4 regions of the Tardiphaga sp. 42S5 genome follow, and region 1 is predicted to be linked to each of the others. Evidence: predicted binding sites of a transcription regulator. Region 1 holds the regulator's gene; each other region holds the start of a gene.
The links. The regulator PhoB, encoded in region 1, activates phosphate uptake and scavenging genes when phosphate is short. The targets are predictions, from matches to a motif close to TGTCATNNANCTGTCAT.
Positions count from the first base shown of each region.

Region 1 (3,345 bases):
CACGGCCACGCCGCTGGTGAAATCGAGATAGCGCTCGCCATCGGTTCCAATCAGCCACGCGCCCTCACCGCGCTCGAAAGCGACATCCGCACGCGCGAAAACAGGCAGCAAGTGAGCCTGAGAGAGGGGCGAGGACGTTGCGTTGCTGGTCATAACCGATCCGATCGAAAAGACGGCGTCCACGTCGATGACAATTGTACGAAATCGAACAACGGACCCTAGAAACGAAACGTGCCGCCCTTCTCGGGCGGCACGTGGGCATTATTCTATGTGTGCTGTGAAGACTGTCAACCGCGCACTGCGGCTTTCGAGTCACACGGAGTCGCAGAAAAAGCCGATTTTGCAGCTTTACTTGCAGAAGCATGTGGACGCGGCATGCCCGACTCTTGCGCGCGAGTCACGGCATATTGTAGCTTTTGCCTCGTCGGATACGACATCTCGTGCGGCGGTAGATCCTTTTGACACATCCAGTGCGGCGTAACAGCCGGACGCGAAATTCGCGCCCGGTGAGCGCTAAAGGATTCTGACCGCAGGGATTTTTGAAGTCTCAACTCGCAGCGCTGCCCGGTCAGGCCGGCGCTCACGAAGGGAAAACGGCGATGACGGTAATGACATGGACCGACGATCGCGTCGAACAGTTGAAGAAACTCTGGGAAGGCGGCCTTTCCGCCAGCCAGATCGCTGCGGAACTCGGTAACGTGACCCGCAACGCCGTGATCGGCAAGGTTCACCGCCTTGGCCTGTCCGGCCGTGCCAAGAGCCCCTCCTCGGCAGCTCCGCGGCAGCGCAAGGCGCGCCCGGCCCAGCAGATGGTACGTGTCGCCCGCCCGATGGCACGCGGCAATACCGCGCTGGCCCATAATTACGAGATCGAGGCCGAGCCCGATCCGATCGCCTATGACAACATTGTGCCGATCAGCCAGCGCCTGTCGCTGGTCGAACTCAACGAAGCCACTTGCCATTGGCCGATCGGCGATCCGTCGAGCGCGGACTTCTACTTCTGCGGCGGCAAGGCCCTGGCCGGCGCCCCCTATTGCGCGCATCACTCGCGCATCGCTTATCAGCCGGCCAGCGATCGCCGCCGCGCAGTGCCGAAGCCGACGCGCTGAGCTGGAAAGCATCTAAGCCAAATGAAAATGCCCGGTGATGAGCCGGGCATTTTTTGTTTGGGGGCTTCTAACCTCGCCCCGCTTGCGGGGAGAGGTCGGCGTCCGCATGAGGGCGTCGGGTGAGGGGGGCGCTCCACAGACTCCGAAGGCGATGGAGAGTCCCCCTCATCCGACCCGGCGTCGCTGCGCTATGCTGGGCCACCTTCTCCCCGCAGGCGGGGAGAAGGAAGATACCTACTCCGCCGCCTTGTCGAAGCGGTCGTCCAGCGCGTAGCCGGCGCCGCGGACGGTGCGGATCGGATCGGGCTCACCGGCGGGATTGAGCAGCTTGCGCAGGCGGCCGATATGCACGTCGACGGTGCGCTCGTCGATATAGATGTCGCGGCCCCAGACGCTGTCGAGCAACTGCTCGCGGCTGAACACGCGGCCCGGATGTTCCAGGAAGAACTCCAGCAGGCGATATTCGGTCGGACCGAGATCGATCGGACGGCTTGAGCGCACGACGCGGCGCTTGTCACGGTCGAGTTCGATGTCGCCAAACGCCAGGACGGTGGCGAGACGCTCGGGAGCTGCACGACGGAGCAGGCCCTTCACGCGGGCCAGGAGCTCCGGCACGGAGAACGGCTTGACGATGTAGTCGTCGGCACCGGTGGCGAGACCGCGAACGCGCTCGCTCTCTTCGCCACGCGCCGTCAGCATGATGATCGGCAATGCCTTGGTTTCGGGCCGTGCGCGCAGGCGGCGGCACAGTTCGATGCCGGACAGGCCCGGCAGCATCCAGTCGAGCACCACGAGATCCGGCACCCGCTCTTTCAAGCGGGTGTCGGCGTCGTCGCCGCGAGCGACGGTTTCAACATCATAGCCTTCGGCGTCGAGGTTGTAGCGAAGAAGCGTCGTGAGGGCTTCCTCGTCCTCCACCACCAGAATGCGTGCATTCACAGCCATATGGTCAATATCCTCAGTGAGGTCCGAAAAGCCTTTAGATCATGATCCTTGCGGAAGACTGGCTCCCACTTTTCCGGATCATGCTTCAGACCGTCGGCGTATTCGCGAATGTGGTCATGTCGCCCTTCGGGCGCTTGTCGAGGATTTGCTGGCCCTCGATCATGTAGAACACGGTTTCCGCAATATTGGTGGCATGGTCACCGATCCGCTCGATGTTCTTGGCGCAGAACATCAGGTGGATACAGAACGAAATGTTACGCGGGTCTTCCATCATATAGGTCAGGAGTTCGCGGAACAGCGAGGTGCAGATCGCGTCGATTTCCTCGTCGCCCTTCCACACCGTCATCGCAGCGGGCAGATCGTGTGCGGCATAGGCGTCGAGCACGGCCTTGACCTGGGTGGTCACGAGGTCGGTCATGTGTTCGAGGCCGCGGATCAGCTTCAGCGGATGGAAGTCGCTGTCGAGTGCATTGACGCGCTTACCGATATTCTTGGAGAGATCGCCGATGCGTTCCAGATCGGTGGCGACGCGCAGCGCGCCGACGATCTCGCGCAAATCGACAGCCATCGGCTGGCGTTTGGCGATGGTCAGCACGGCGCGCTCTTCGATCGTGCGCTGCAACTGGTCGATCTCGGCGTCGGTGGCGACGACGCGCGCACCGAGCGCGACGTCCCGGCGGATCAGCGCATCGACGGATTCGACGATCTGCCGTTCCGCGAGGCCACCCATCTCGGCGACGAGACGGGTCAGCTCCTGCAGATCGTCGTCGAAAGCCTTGGTGGTGTGTTCAAAAGCCATCTCAAATTCCTCCCGCGAATATGTCGCGTCAGCCGAAGCGGCCGGTGATGTAATCCTGGGTGCGGCGATCGGTCGGTGATGTGAAGATCTTGTTGGTCTGATCGAACTCGATCAACTCGCCGAGATACATGAAGGCTGTGCTGTCGGAGACGCGGGCAGCCTGTTGCATGTTATGGGTCACGATCGCGATCGTGTACTGATCCTTCAACTCGTCGATCAGCTCCTCGATCTTCGCGGTCGAGATCGGATCCAGCGCCGAGCACGGCTCGTCGAACAGGATCACTTCCGGCCGCACCGCGATGGTGCGCGCGATGCACAGGCGCTGCTGCTGACCGCCCGACAGGCTGAGGCCCGACGCGTTGAGCTTGTCCTTGACTTCGTTCCACAGCGCACCGCCGCGCAGCGCCCTCTCGACGCGAATATCCATCTCCGACTTGGAGATCTTTTCGTAGAGGCGGATACCGAAGGCGATGTTTTCGTAAATCGTCATCG
Region 1 covers NZ_CP139027.1:1,233,646-1,236,990, reverse strand. Annotated here, with positions in the region: gene SFY93_RS05790 (aspartate aminotransferase family protein) at 1-153, opposite strand, end outside; gene SFY93_RS05785 (GcrA family cell cycle regulator) at 600-1,109, shown strand; gene phoB (phosphate regulon transcriptional regulator PhoB) at 1,344-2,048, opposite strand; gene phoU (phosphate signaling complex protein PhoU) at 2,140-2,853, opposite strand; gene pstB (phosphate ABC transporter ATP-binding protein PstB) at 2,882-3,345, opposite strand, start outside.

Region 2 (3,345 bases), 3.1 Mb from region 1:
GTCAGGGCATCTACTTCGCCATGATCACGCTGGCGCTGTCGCAGCTCCTGTACTTCGTCTATCTGCAGACGCCGTTCACCCATGGTGAAGACGGTATCCAGGGCATTCCGCAGGGCACGCTGTTCGGCCTGTTCAATCTCTCGAAGCCGGTCACGCTGTATTACGTGATTCTCGCCGGCTTCACGCTGGGCTTCCTGATCATCTACCGCGCCATCAACTCGCCATTTGGCGAGGTGCTCAAGGCGATCCGTGAGAACGAGCCGCGTGCGGTGTCGCTCGGCTACAAGACCGATCAATACAAGCTGCTGGCCTATATCCTGTCCGGCACGCTGGCGGGCTTCGCCGGCGCACTGAAGGTGTTCGTCGCACAGAACGCCTCGCTCACCGACGTGCACTGGAGCATGTCCGGTGAAATCGTGCTGATCACGCTGGTCGGCGGCCTCGGTACGCTGTTCGGTCCCGTGGTCGGCGCCTTCGTGATCATCGCCATGCAGCAATACCTCGCCGGCTTCGGCCAGTGGGTGACGGTGATCCAGGGCGTGATCTTTGTGGTCTGCGTGCTGACCTTCCGCCGCGGCGTCATCGGCGAAATCGCGCATTACTTCAAACGGTCGCTGTAGTTCGCCGTTGTCCTACTTCTCCGATCCGGAGGCGGTGGCACGCTATGCAGAAGGCCCGGTGCGGCAAGTGCCGGGCTTCCTTGGGCTGCAGCAGATGGCGGGTATTCTCCTTGCGGAACGAGCGCCGGACGACGCCCATGTGCTCGTGCTTGGCGCGGGCGGCGGACTGGAGCTGAAAGCATTCGCGGCGATGCGGCCTGGATGGCGTTTTTGCGGCGTCGATCCATCGGCCGAGATGCTGGGACTGGCCAAGCGCATGCTCGGTCCGCTTGCATCGCGCGTCGATCTCCATGAAGGCTATATCGACGGCGCGCCCGAGGGGCCGTTCGATGCGGCGACCTGCATCCTGACCCTGCATTTCATCCCGGAGGAGGAGCGTCGACGCACGCTGGCCGAGGTGCACCGGCGGCTCAAGCCGGGTGCTCCCTTCGTTGTCGCCCACCACAGCTTTCCCCAGCACGACGGAGAAAAGGCCAGATGGTTGTCCCGTTACGCAGCTTTTGCGGCGGCATCCGGCGTGCCGGCCGCCAATGCGGAGAATGCGATCTCGGCGATCGGCGAACGCTTGCCGCTGCTGTCGCCGGAGCAGGACGAAGCCCTGCTGCGGGACGCGGGCTTCACCGACATCGCCCTTTTCTATGCCGGGTTCACGTTCCGGGGCTGGGTCGCCTACAGGGCGTAGCTGTCGAGGGGCTGTGGTCGACTTTCCGCCGCAGCGTGAATGGCGAAATCGCGCATTACTTCAAGCGGTCGCTCTAAATCCAAGCACTGCCTCAGGAAAAGCAGGCTGTCATAAAGCGGTGGATGATCGGGCCTAAAAGGTGCGCGATTGCCCGTCTTGGCCGGAAATGCTTTATGACATCCGTGTGACACAGGGCCGCCGGCGGTGGCCCCGCGGGACCATGTCCGCCATCTGGCGGTCCGGTCGCTGCGTTTTCCTGACAGTTGGATGAGATGATGCTGCGTTGGTTCCGGTCCTTTCTGCCCCGGGAGGAAAGGTTTTTCGACCTGTTCGCCCGCCATTCAGTGACCGTGGTCGAGGGCTCCAAGGCGCTTGCGGGGATGCTGGAAGGCGGCGACGAGACGCCGGTCTACTGTCAGCGCGTCAACCAGTTCGAGAACGACGCCGACGCCATCACCCGCGAGGTGCTGACCGCCGTTCGCCGCACTTTCATCACGCCGTTCGATCGCGTCGACATCAAGAACCTCATCACGGCGATGGATGATTCCATCGACCAGATGCAGCAGACGGCGAAAGCGGTGATGCTGTTCGAGGTGCGCCAGTTCGAGCCGCCGATGCGCGAAATCGGCACGCTGCTGGTAGAGTGTGCCAACCTTGTCGGTCGCGCCGTGCCGCTGATGAGCGCCATCGGCGACAACGTCGGCCTGCTCACCGCGATCACTGAGGAGGTCGGCAAGCTCGAAGGCCGCGTCGACGATCTGCACGACATCGGGCTCAAGGAGCTGTTTCTCAAGCATCGCGACGCCAACACCATGGATTTCGTGGTCGGCGCCGAGATCTACAAGCACCTTGAAAAGGTGGCCGACCGCTTCGACGACGTCGCGAACGAGATCAACAGCATCGTCATCGAACAAGTATAAGGCAGGGCCATCAGGTGGACGCCACGCTCGCCTTTCCGGTGCTGATCGGCCTCATCGCCATCGCATTGCTGTTCGACTTTCTCAACGGCTTGCATGACGCTGCCAATTCGATCGCGACGATCGTCTCGACGCGTGTGCTGCGGCCGCAATATGCGGTGCTGTGGGCGGCATTCTTCAACTTCATCGCCTTCCTGGTGTTCGGTCTGCATGTCGCCAACACCATCGGCACGGGGATCATCGAGCCCAGCGTCATCGATCCCGCGGTGATCTTCGCAGCGCTCATGGGTGCCATCGTCTGGAACGTGATCACCTGGGGCCTCGGCATTCCCTCGAGCTCGTCGCATGCGCTGATCGGTGGCTTGCTCGGGGCAGGTGTTGCCAAGGCAGGTCTCTCGGCAGCCTTGTGGACCGGGCTGTCCAAGGCGCTGCTGGCCATCGTGCTGTCGCCGCTGGTGGGCTTCCTGCTGGCGCTGGTGCTGGTGGCTATCGTGTCATGGGCCTCGGTGCGCTCGACGCCCTTCGCCGTGGACCGCGCCTTCCGCATCCTGCAATTCGTCTCGGCTTCGCTCTATTCACTCGGCCATGGCGGCAACGACGCGCAAAAGACCATGGGCATCATCGCGGTGCTGCTGTACTCGCAGGGCCACCTCGGCACCGAGTTCTCGGTGCCGTTCTGGGTCGTGCTGTCGTGTCAGGCGGCGATGGCGCTGGGCACGCTGATGGGCGGTTGGCGCATCGTCCGCACCATGGGCCTGCGCATCACCAAGTTGACGCCGATGCAGGGGTTTTGCGCGGAGACGGGCGGCGCTGCGACGTTGTTTGCGGCGACGTTCCTCGGCGTTCCCGTCTCGACCACCCACACCATCACCGGCGCCATCGTCGGCGTCGGCGCAGCCCGTCGCGTATCAGCGGTGCGCTGGAACGTGGCAAGTTCGATCGTCTATGCCTGGGTGATCACGATCCCGGCCGCGGCAATCGTCGCCGCCGCGACCTGGTGGATCGTGAAGCTGCTGCATCTGAGCTTTATCTGACGCAGGTCAGGACACCAGCTTCAGCCCGGCAATGCCCGCCACGATCAGCCCGATACAGGTGATCCGTGCCACCGTTGCCGGGTCGCCGAACA
Region 2 covers NZ_CP139027.1:4,463,423-4,466,767, reverse strand. Annotated here, with positions in the region: gene SFY93_RS20825 (branched-chain amino acid ABC transporter permease) at 1-620, shown strand, start outside; gene SFY93_RS20820 (class I SAM-dependent methyltransferase) at 628-1,302, shown strand; gene SFY93_RS20815 (DUF47 domain-containing protein) at 1,578-2,222, shown strand; gene SFY93_RS20810 (inorganic phosphate transporter) at 2,237-3,253, shown strand; gene sugE (quaternary ammonium compound efflux SMR transporter SugE) at 3,260-3,345, opposite strand, start outside.
Region 2: a site for PhoB is predicted at 1,559-1,575, ahead of SFY93_RS20815 (DUF47 domain-containing protein). Genes of this name have one in related genera too.

Region 3 (3,345 bases), 2.6 Mb from region 1:
GCTTTCGTTGAAGCGCCGATGCTCGACGCGGCGTTTCTGGCCGCGGATATGACGATCCTTCATGTGGATCTGCGACGCCTGCGAGAAGCTCGCGAGCTGCTTGTGGGTCGACTGCGTCGCGATGATACCCGGCGAATCCGGGCCGAGGTCCTTGAGTCCCATGGCGAACCGGCCGGCATAGAGCGGGTGGAATTTCATGAAGCCCGCCCAGGCTTCGTCGAACAGGATGTAATCGCAGAGATGGCCGATACGCGCGATGATCATCTCGGCGCTGTAGATGGTGCCGTCATAGGTGCACTGTTCGACCACGGCGACGCGGAACGGGCGTGGACGCTTCCAGGCCTCGGGATCCGTGACCAGCGGATTGATACGGATGCGCTCGCGCAGCGCGTCCTCGTCGAGCGCATCCCAGTTCATCGGGCCGATCAGGCCCCAGGGATTGCGCGTCGTTGGCACATAGATCGGCACACCGCCTGAGATCATCAATGCGCCGTGCAAGGCCGCCTTGTGGTTGTTGCGGTCGAACAGCACGAGGTCACCATCGGTGACCAGAGCCGATAGCGCGACCTTGTTGGAGGTCGAGGTGCCGTTGAGCACGAAGTAGGTCTTCTCCGCGCCAAAAATCTGCGCGGCTTCCTTCTGCGCCTGCAAAGCAGGGCCCTCATGAGTCAGCAGATCGCCGAGATCGAGCACCGAATTGTCGAGGTCGTCGCGAAACACGGCTTCGCCGAGATGTTCCATGAACACGCGGCCGATCGGGCTGCGGCTGTAGAACACGCCGCCATTGTGGCCCGGGCAGGTCCAGAGCTGGTTGCCTTCCTCGGCATAGTCGACCAAAGCGCCGAAGAACGGCGTCTTCAGCGTCTCGGCATATTGCTTCAACCGGCTGATGAGATTCTTGGCGATGAACGGCGGTGTTTCCTCCGACAGGAAGACATAGCCGTCGATGAAATCGAGCACCTCGACCGGGACGTCTTCGAACCGCTTGCGACGGATCAGCAGGATGATGGGGAAATCGAGGCCCCGTTTGCGCATCAGGTTGATCAGTGCCGCGGTCTTGCCTTCGAGGCCCTTCTTGCCCCAGTCGACCACCATGCAGCCGATCGCCGCGTCGGTCTGGACCGCGATCGTTGCGTCTTCGAGCTTGCGCGCCTTGACGACCTCGAAGCCGGACCGCTCGATCTCATCGACGATCTGATTGAGGCGAATGCCCTCGAGATCGTCGGCGTCGAATGTTGGCATCGCAAACAGGAAATTGAAGCGTTTGAAATAGTCCATTTGTGCACCGATCTTGTTTCGCTGCGATGTCTCGCTGCGTTACGTGACAATTCAGTGACTGAAGCCGCGTTAAGGTATCTCAGTCAGAAAAAAGGTTTGGGAACATGCCGCAAGGTGGGAGTTCTGAACGCGGGGGCGTTCTGTGAGGGGGGCCGCTAGGTTGGCAGTCGTATGATGGCGCATGGATCACCGGCAGCCGCGGCCGGCGCGAATGGCTTGCGGATCAGAAGTCCTTCGGCAACAGCCAGATTTCCCAGCAGCGACGAGTCCTGTTTCATCACTGGTGTCGCCACCACGGTGCCGTCGCCACGGGTTTCCAGACGAGTGCGCAGGTAATCCTCGCGCTGGTCGTTGGCGGCGAGGTCGCGGCCGAGCACCGCGGGTTCGAGCGCGTGAGCGACCTCGTTTCGACCGGACAGCGCGCGCAGCAGCGGCACCATGAACAGGAAGCCGCAGACATAGGACGAGACGGGATTGCCGGGCAGGCCGATGACCCGCATGCTCTGCCGGCGTCCGTGCATCATTGGCTTGCCCGGCCGCATGGCGATGCGCCAGAACGCCATCTCGACGCCGGCATTGATCAGGGATTGCTGCACGAGGTCGTGGTCGCCGACCGACGCACCGCCGGTGGTGATCAGCACGTCGGCCTTCAGGTCGATCGCGCGCTGAATGGCTGATGTGGTCGCCTCCAGCGTATCGACGGCGATACCGAGATCGATCACCTCGGCGCCTTCGGCACGCGCCAGCGCACGCAGCGCGAAGCCATTGGAGAGCACGATCTGGCCGGGGCCGGGGACCGCACCGGGCATTACCAGTTCGTCGCCGGTGGCGAGCACGGCAACGACCGGCCGTCGCCGCACGGGTAGTGACGGATGGTTCATGCCGGCGGCAAGCGCCAGATCGCGGTCGGTGAGGCGGGTGCCGGCGCGCAGCAGCACATCGCCTTCATTGAAATCGACGCCGGCCGGGCGGATATGCTTGCCGGAAATCGCGGCCTCGTTGATCCCAACGATATCGCTATCGCGCGTAGTATCTTCCTGGATTACCACGGCGTCGGCGCCAGCGGGCAGCACGCCGCCGGTGAAGATTCGCAGGGCTTCGCCGGTCTGCAGCGGGCGGTCGAACGGCTTGCCTGCGGCGATCTCGCCGATGACGCGGAGCTTGGCGCCCAACGTCGCATCGGCAGCGCGCACCGCATAGCCGTCCATCGCTGACATGGGCTCCGGTGGCTGTGTGCGCAGCGAAGCGATGTCGCGGGCGAGCACGCGGTGGAACGCGTCTTCTAGCGGCACCATCTCCTCAGGCAGCGCATCGGCGCCCGCGAGAATCGCGGCCATGGCATCGGTAACCGGCATCAGGGCCATCGCGGGGATCTCCGGCAGTGTGGGCGCCCGTCATAGCGGAGAGCGGGAGCGGACGCAAAACCACCGGCGCTTTGGCAGGGCAGGGAAACACGGTAGACATCGGCGATCATGACCGACAACCACGCCGCAACCGACGATGAAGCGCCTGTCTGGCGGGAGGATGTCGATACGCTGGCATTCCGGCCGTCCGGCCATTGCGGGCTGTGCATGGTGCACCGTCATGCGTTCCGGACGCTGCTCCGGCGTTACCCGTCGCCGGAGGAATGCGCGGCCTATTTCCGCGACCACAGAGAAGTGTTCCAGGCGGCGGCCGGCGCCAAGCTGGTGCGTGCGCCGGTGGCGGCAGATGCGAATTTTCATCTGACCAGCCGCGATCTCGCCCGCGCGATGTAAAATTAACGGTCGCGCCGCCGGTGCAACTCGGCTAAATTGGCCGTCTATTTCGCGAGGATTCCGATGCAACAGACCCAGACCGCCCAGATCTCCGCCGTCACCACTGACGTCAATGTCGTCGTGCAGGCCGTTCTGGCCATGACGCTCGGTCTGTTTATCGTCGGTGTGGTCGGCTTCTCGCATATCAGCGCCGTCCACAATGCGGCCCATGACACGCGCCACGCCAACGCATTCCCCTGCCACTGAGACATGTCCGTCTTCAGGTCGATCGTCTTCTCGGCAGCGCTGGCTGGCGTGATCACTGGCGCTG
Region 3 covers NZ_CP139027.1:3,788,731-3,792,075, forward strand. Annotated here, with positions in the region: gene SFY93_RS17515 (Orn/Lys/Arg family decarboxylase) at 1-1,278, opposite strand, end outside; gene glp (molybdopterin molybdotransferase MoeA) at 1,434-2,642, opposite strand; gene SFY93_RS17525 (hypothetical protein) at 2,751-3,035, shown strand; gene SFY93_RS17530 (CbtB domain-containing protein) at 3,099-3,281, shown strand; gene SFY93_RS17535 (CbtA family protein) at 3,285-3,345, shown strand, end outside.
Region 3: a site for PhoB is predicted at 1,322-1,338, ahead of SFY93_RS17515 (Orn/Lys/Arg family decarboxylase). Genes of this name have one in related genera too.

Region 4 (3,345 bases), 3.1 Mb from region 1:
CCTTTGCAATCTTCGTGATTGCGGGGGTCAGCGATGCCGTGGACGGCTTTCTCGCCAAGCGTTTCAACATGGCCAGCGAACTCGGTGCGCTGCTCGACCCCTTGGCCGATAAGGCGCTGCTGGTCTCGATCTATGTCTCCCTGGGGATATGGGGGGCAGTTCCGCGTTGGATCGTGATTCTCGTGGTGTCGCGGGATATCATGATCGTGGGCGCCGTGATTGTGTCATGGTTGTTCGGCAAGCCGATCCCGATGAAGCCGCTGATGGTGTCGAAGCTCAATACGGTGGCGCAGGTGGCGTTCGCAGCCTTGGTCCTTGCTGCCCTCGGATTTGGTTTCAAATCCTCGCCTTACGATTTGATTTTAATGGGCTTTGTGACCGTCTTGACGCTGCTCTCTGTGTCCTTCTATCTCGTCGAGTGGATGCGACACATGAGCACCATCGAACCCGGTCAAGAGCCCCGGTAAACCGGTATTCGTGACGTTCGCCGGCGGAGCCGGCAGGAGTATTTGCGTGGTCGCCCGCGTCCAACCCCGTCAACTGGCGTTCGCGCTGCCCCATGCGGAGAGTCTGTCCCGCGACAACTTCCTTGAGGGCCCGGCCAATGCCGAGGCGCTGGGACTGATCGACTGCTGGCCGGACTGGCCGAACCGGGTCATGCTCCTTGTCGGCCCGGAAGGGTCCGGCAAGAGCCATCTGGCGGCGATCTGGGCCGAGGAGGCCGGGGGGCGCTCCACCATGGCGCACAGCCTGACGGCTGCGACGGTTCCGGCTGAGTTGGTGACCAACGCACTGGTGGTGGAGGATCTCAATGCCGGTGCCTTCGACGAGCGGGCGCTGTTCCACCTTCTTAATCTGGCACGTCAGGACAACGCCTATGTGCTGATTACGGCGCGGGTCGCCCCGGCCGCCATGGAGGTCGAGTTGCGCGATCTGCGGTCGCGGCTCCGTGCGATCCCGGTAGTCAATCTGCTGCCGCCGGATGACGGGTTGTTTCGGGCGCTGATCGTGAAGTTTTGCGCCGACCGCCAGCTCAGCATCGACGAGAGCGTGGTCAGCTATGTGGCCAGCCGCATCGAGCGGTCATTCGCCGCCGCCCGCCATACGGTGGAATTGCTGGATAGCGAGGCGCTCCGGCTTGGGCGGCCGGTGACCCGTGCATTGGCCGCGGAACTGCTGCGCGACGCCTGACTTAAGCCTTGGACGCTAAACGCGGCGCGTCAAACCGTGCCTTGACGGCGCGGCAGGCAGGTTCCTCAATGTCATCGAAGCGTCACGCAACTGACGCAATGTCCGCTGTGATTTGCCGGCACTATAGCGCTGCTTGAACTGGATGGATTGCTGCCTCATGGACTCCGCAGAAGAGATTGTTATTGAAGAGAAAAAGGGCGAAGCGAAGCCGGCAGAGGTGGTCGCGTCGGGTCCCGAGCGCTTCATCAATCGCGAGCTGTCCTGGTTGCATTTCAATCGCCGCGTCCTTGAGGAGTCCGTCAATCCGGGCCATCCGGCGCTGGAGCGCGTCCGCTTCCTGTCGATTTCCGCGAACAACCTTGATGAATTCTTCATGGTCCGCGTCGCCGGCATCAAGGCGCAGGTCCGTGAGGGAATCAGCGAGCGCAGCCCGGACGGCTTGACCCCGGCTGAGCAACTGGTGCTGATCAACAGCGCGGTCTCCAAGCTCGGCAGCGATCAGCAGGCGATCTGGCGCGACCAGCGCGGCATGCTGGCCGATGTGGGAATCGTGCTGCTCGACGGCAAGGAGGTCAGCAAGGCCGACCGGACCTGGATCGAGGATCATTTCCTCCACAACATTTTCCCGCTGCTGACGCCGCTGGCGATCGATCCGGCGCACCCGTTCCCGTTTATTCCGAGCCTCGGCTTCACCATCGCGCTGCATCTGTCGCGGGTGTCCGACGGCAAGACGATGAACGCGCTGATCCGCATGCCCGGCAAGATCGATCGCTTCATCCGCCTGCCGACCCCCGGCAAGGACGGCGCGGTCCGCCTTATCACGCTGGAACAGGCCACTGGCCTGTTCATCGCGCGTCTATTCCCGGGCTACACTGTTCAGGGGCAGGGTGCCTTCCGCATCATCCGCGACAGTGAACTTGAAGTCGAAGAAGAGGCCGAGGATCTGGTCCGGCTGTTCGAGACGGCGCTGAAGCGTCGCCGCAGAGGGTCGGTGATCCGCCTCGAAATCGAAGCCGGCATGCCGGCAGAACTCCGTGCCTTCGTGCAGCGCGCGCTGGCGACCTCGGATGACGAAATCCTGCTGGTCGACGGCATTCTCGCCATGAACGAGGTCTCGCAGCTCACGCGGCTCGATCGGCCCGATCTCGAATTCGTGCCCTATGTGCCGCGTCATCCGGAACGTGTCCGCGATCATGGCGGCGACATCTTTGCGGCGATCCGTCAGAAGGACCTGATTGTCCATCATCCCTATGAGTCCTTCGACGTCGTCGTGCAGTTCCTGCAGCAGGCTGCGCGCGATCCGGACGTGGTGGCGATCAAGCAGACGCTGTATCGCACCTCCAACAATTCGCCGATTGTCCGCACGCTGGTCGAGGCCGCCGAAGCCGGTAAGTCGGTAACGGCGCTCGTCGAGCTGCGTGCGCGGTTCGACGAAGAGGCCAATATCCGCTGGGCGCGCGATCTCGAACGCGCTGGTGTCCAAGTGGTCTATGGCTTCCTGGAATTGAAGACCCATGCCAAGCTGTCGCTGGTGGTGCGCCGCGAGGGCGGCTCGCTCACGACCTACGTGCACACCGGCACCGGCAACTATCATCCGGTCACCGCGCGCATCTACACCGATCTGTCATATTTCACATCCGACCCGATCATCGGTCGCGATGCCGCACGCGTGTTCAACTATATCACCGGTTATGCCGAGCCGAGCGACATCGAGAAGATGGCCGTATCGCCGCTGACCTTGCGCGGGCGCATGCTCGAACACATCCGCGGCGAAGCGGCATTCGCCCGCAGCGGCAAGCCGGGTGCGATCTGGCTCAAGATGAATTCGCTGGTCGATCCGGAAATCATCGATGCGCTCTATGAGGCGTCGAATGCCGGTGTATCCGTTGAACTGATCGTGCGTGGCATCTGCTGCCTGCGGCCGGGCGTGCCCGGCCTGTCTGAAAACATTCGCGTCAAGTCGATCATCGGCCGCTTCCTTGAACATGGTCGAATCTATTGCTTCGGTATGGGCAATGGCCTGCCGAGCCCGAAGGCGGCGATATACATATCGTCGGCTGACATGATGCCGCGCAATCTGGATCGCCGCGTCGAGGTTCTGTGTCCGCTGCAGAATCCCACCGTGCATACCCAGGTGCTCGAGCAGATCATGGT
Region 4 covers NZ_CP139027.1:4,366,419-4,369,763, reverse strand. Annotated here, with positions in the region: gene SFY93_RS20355 (CDP-alcohol phosphatidyltransferase family protein) at 1-467, shown strand, start outside; gene SFY93_RS20350 (P-loop NTPase family protein) at 514-1,191, shown strand; gene SFY93_RS20345 (RNA degradosome polyphosphate kinase) at 1,349-3,345, shown strand, end outside.
Region 4: a site for PhoB is predicted at 1,261-1,277, ahead of SFY93_RS20345 (RNA degradosome polyphosphate kinase). Genes of this name have one in related genera too.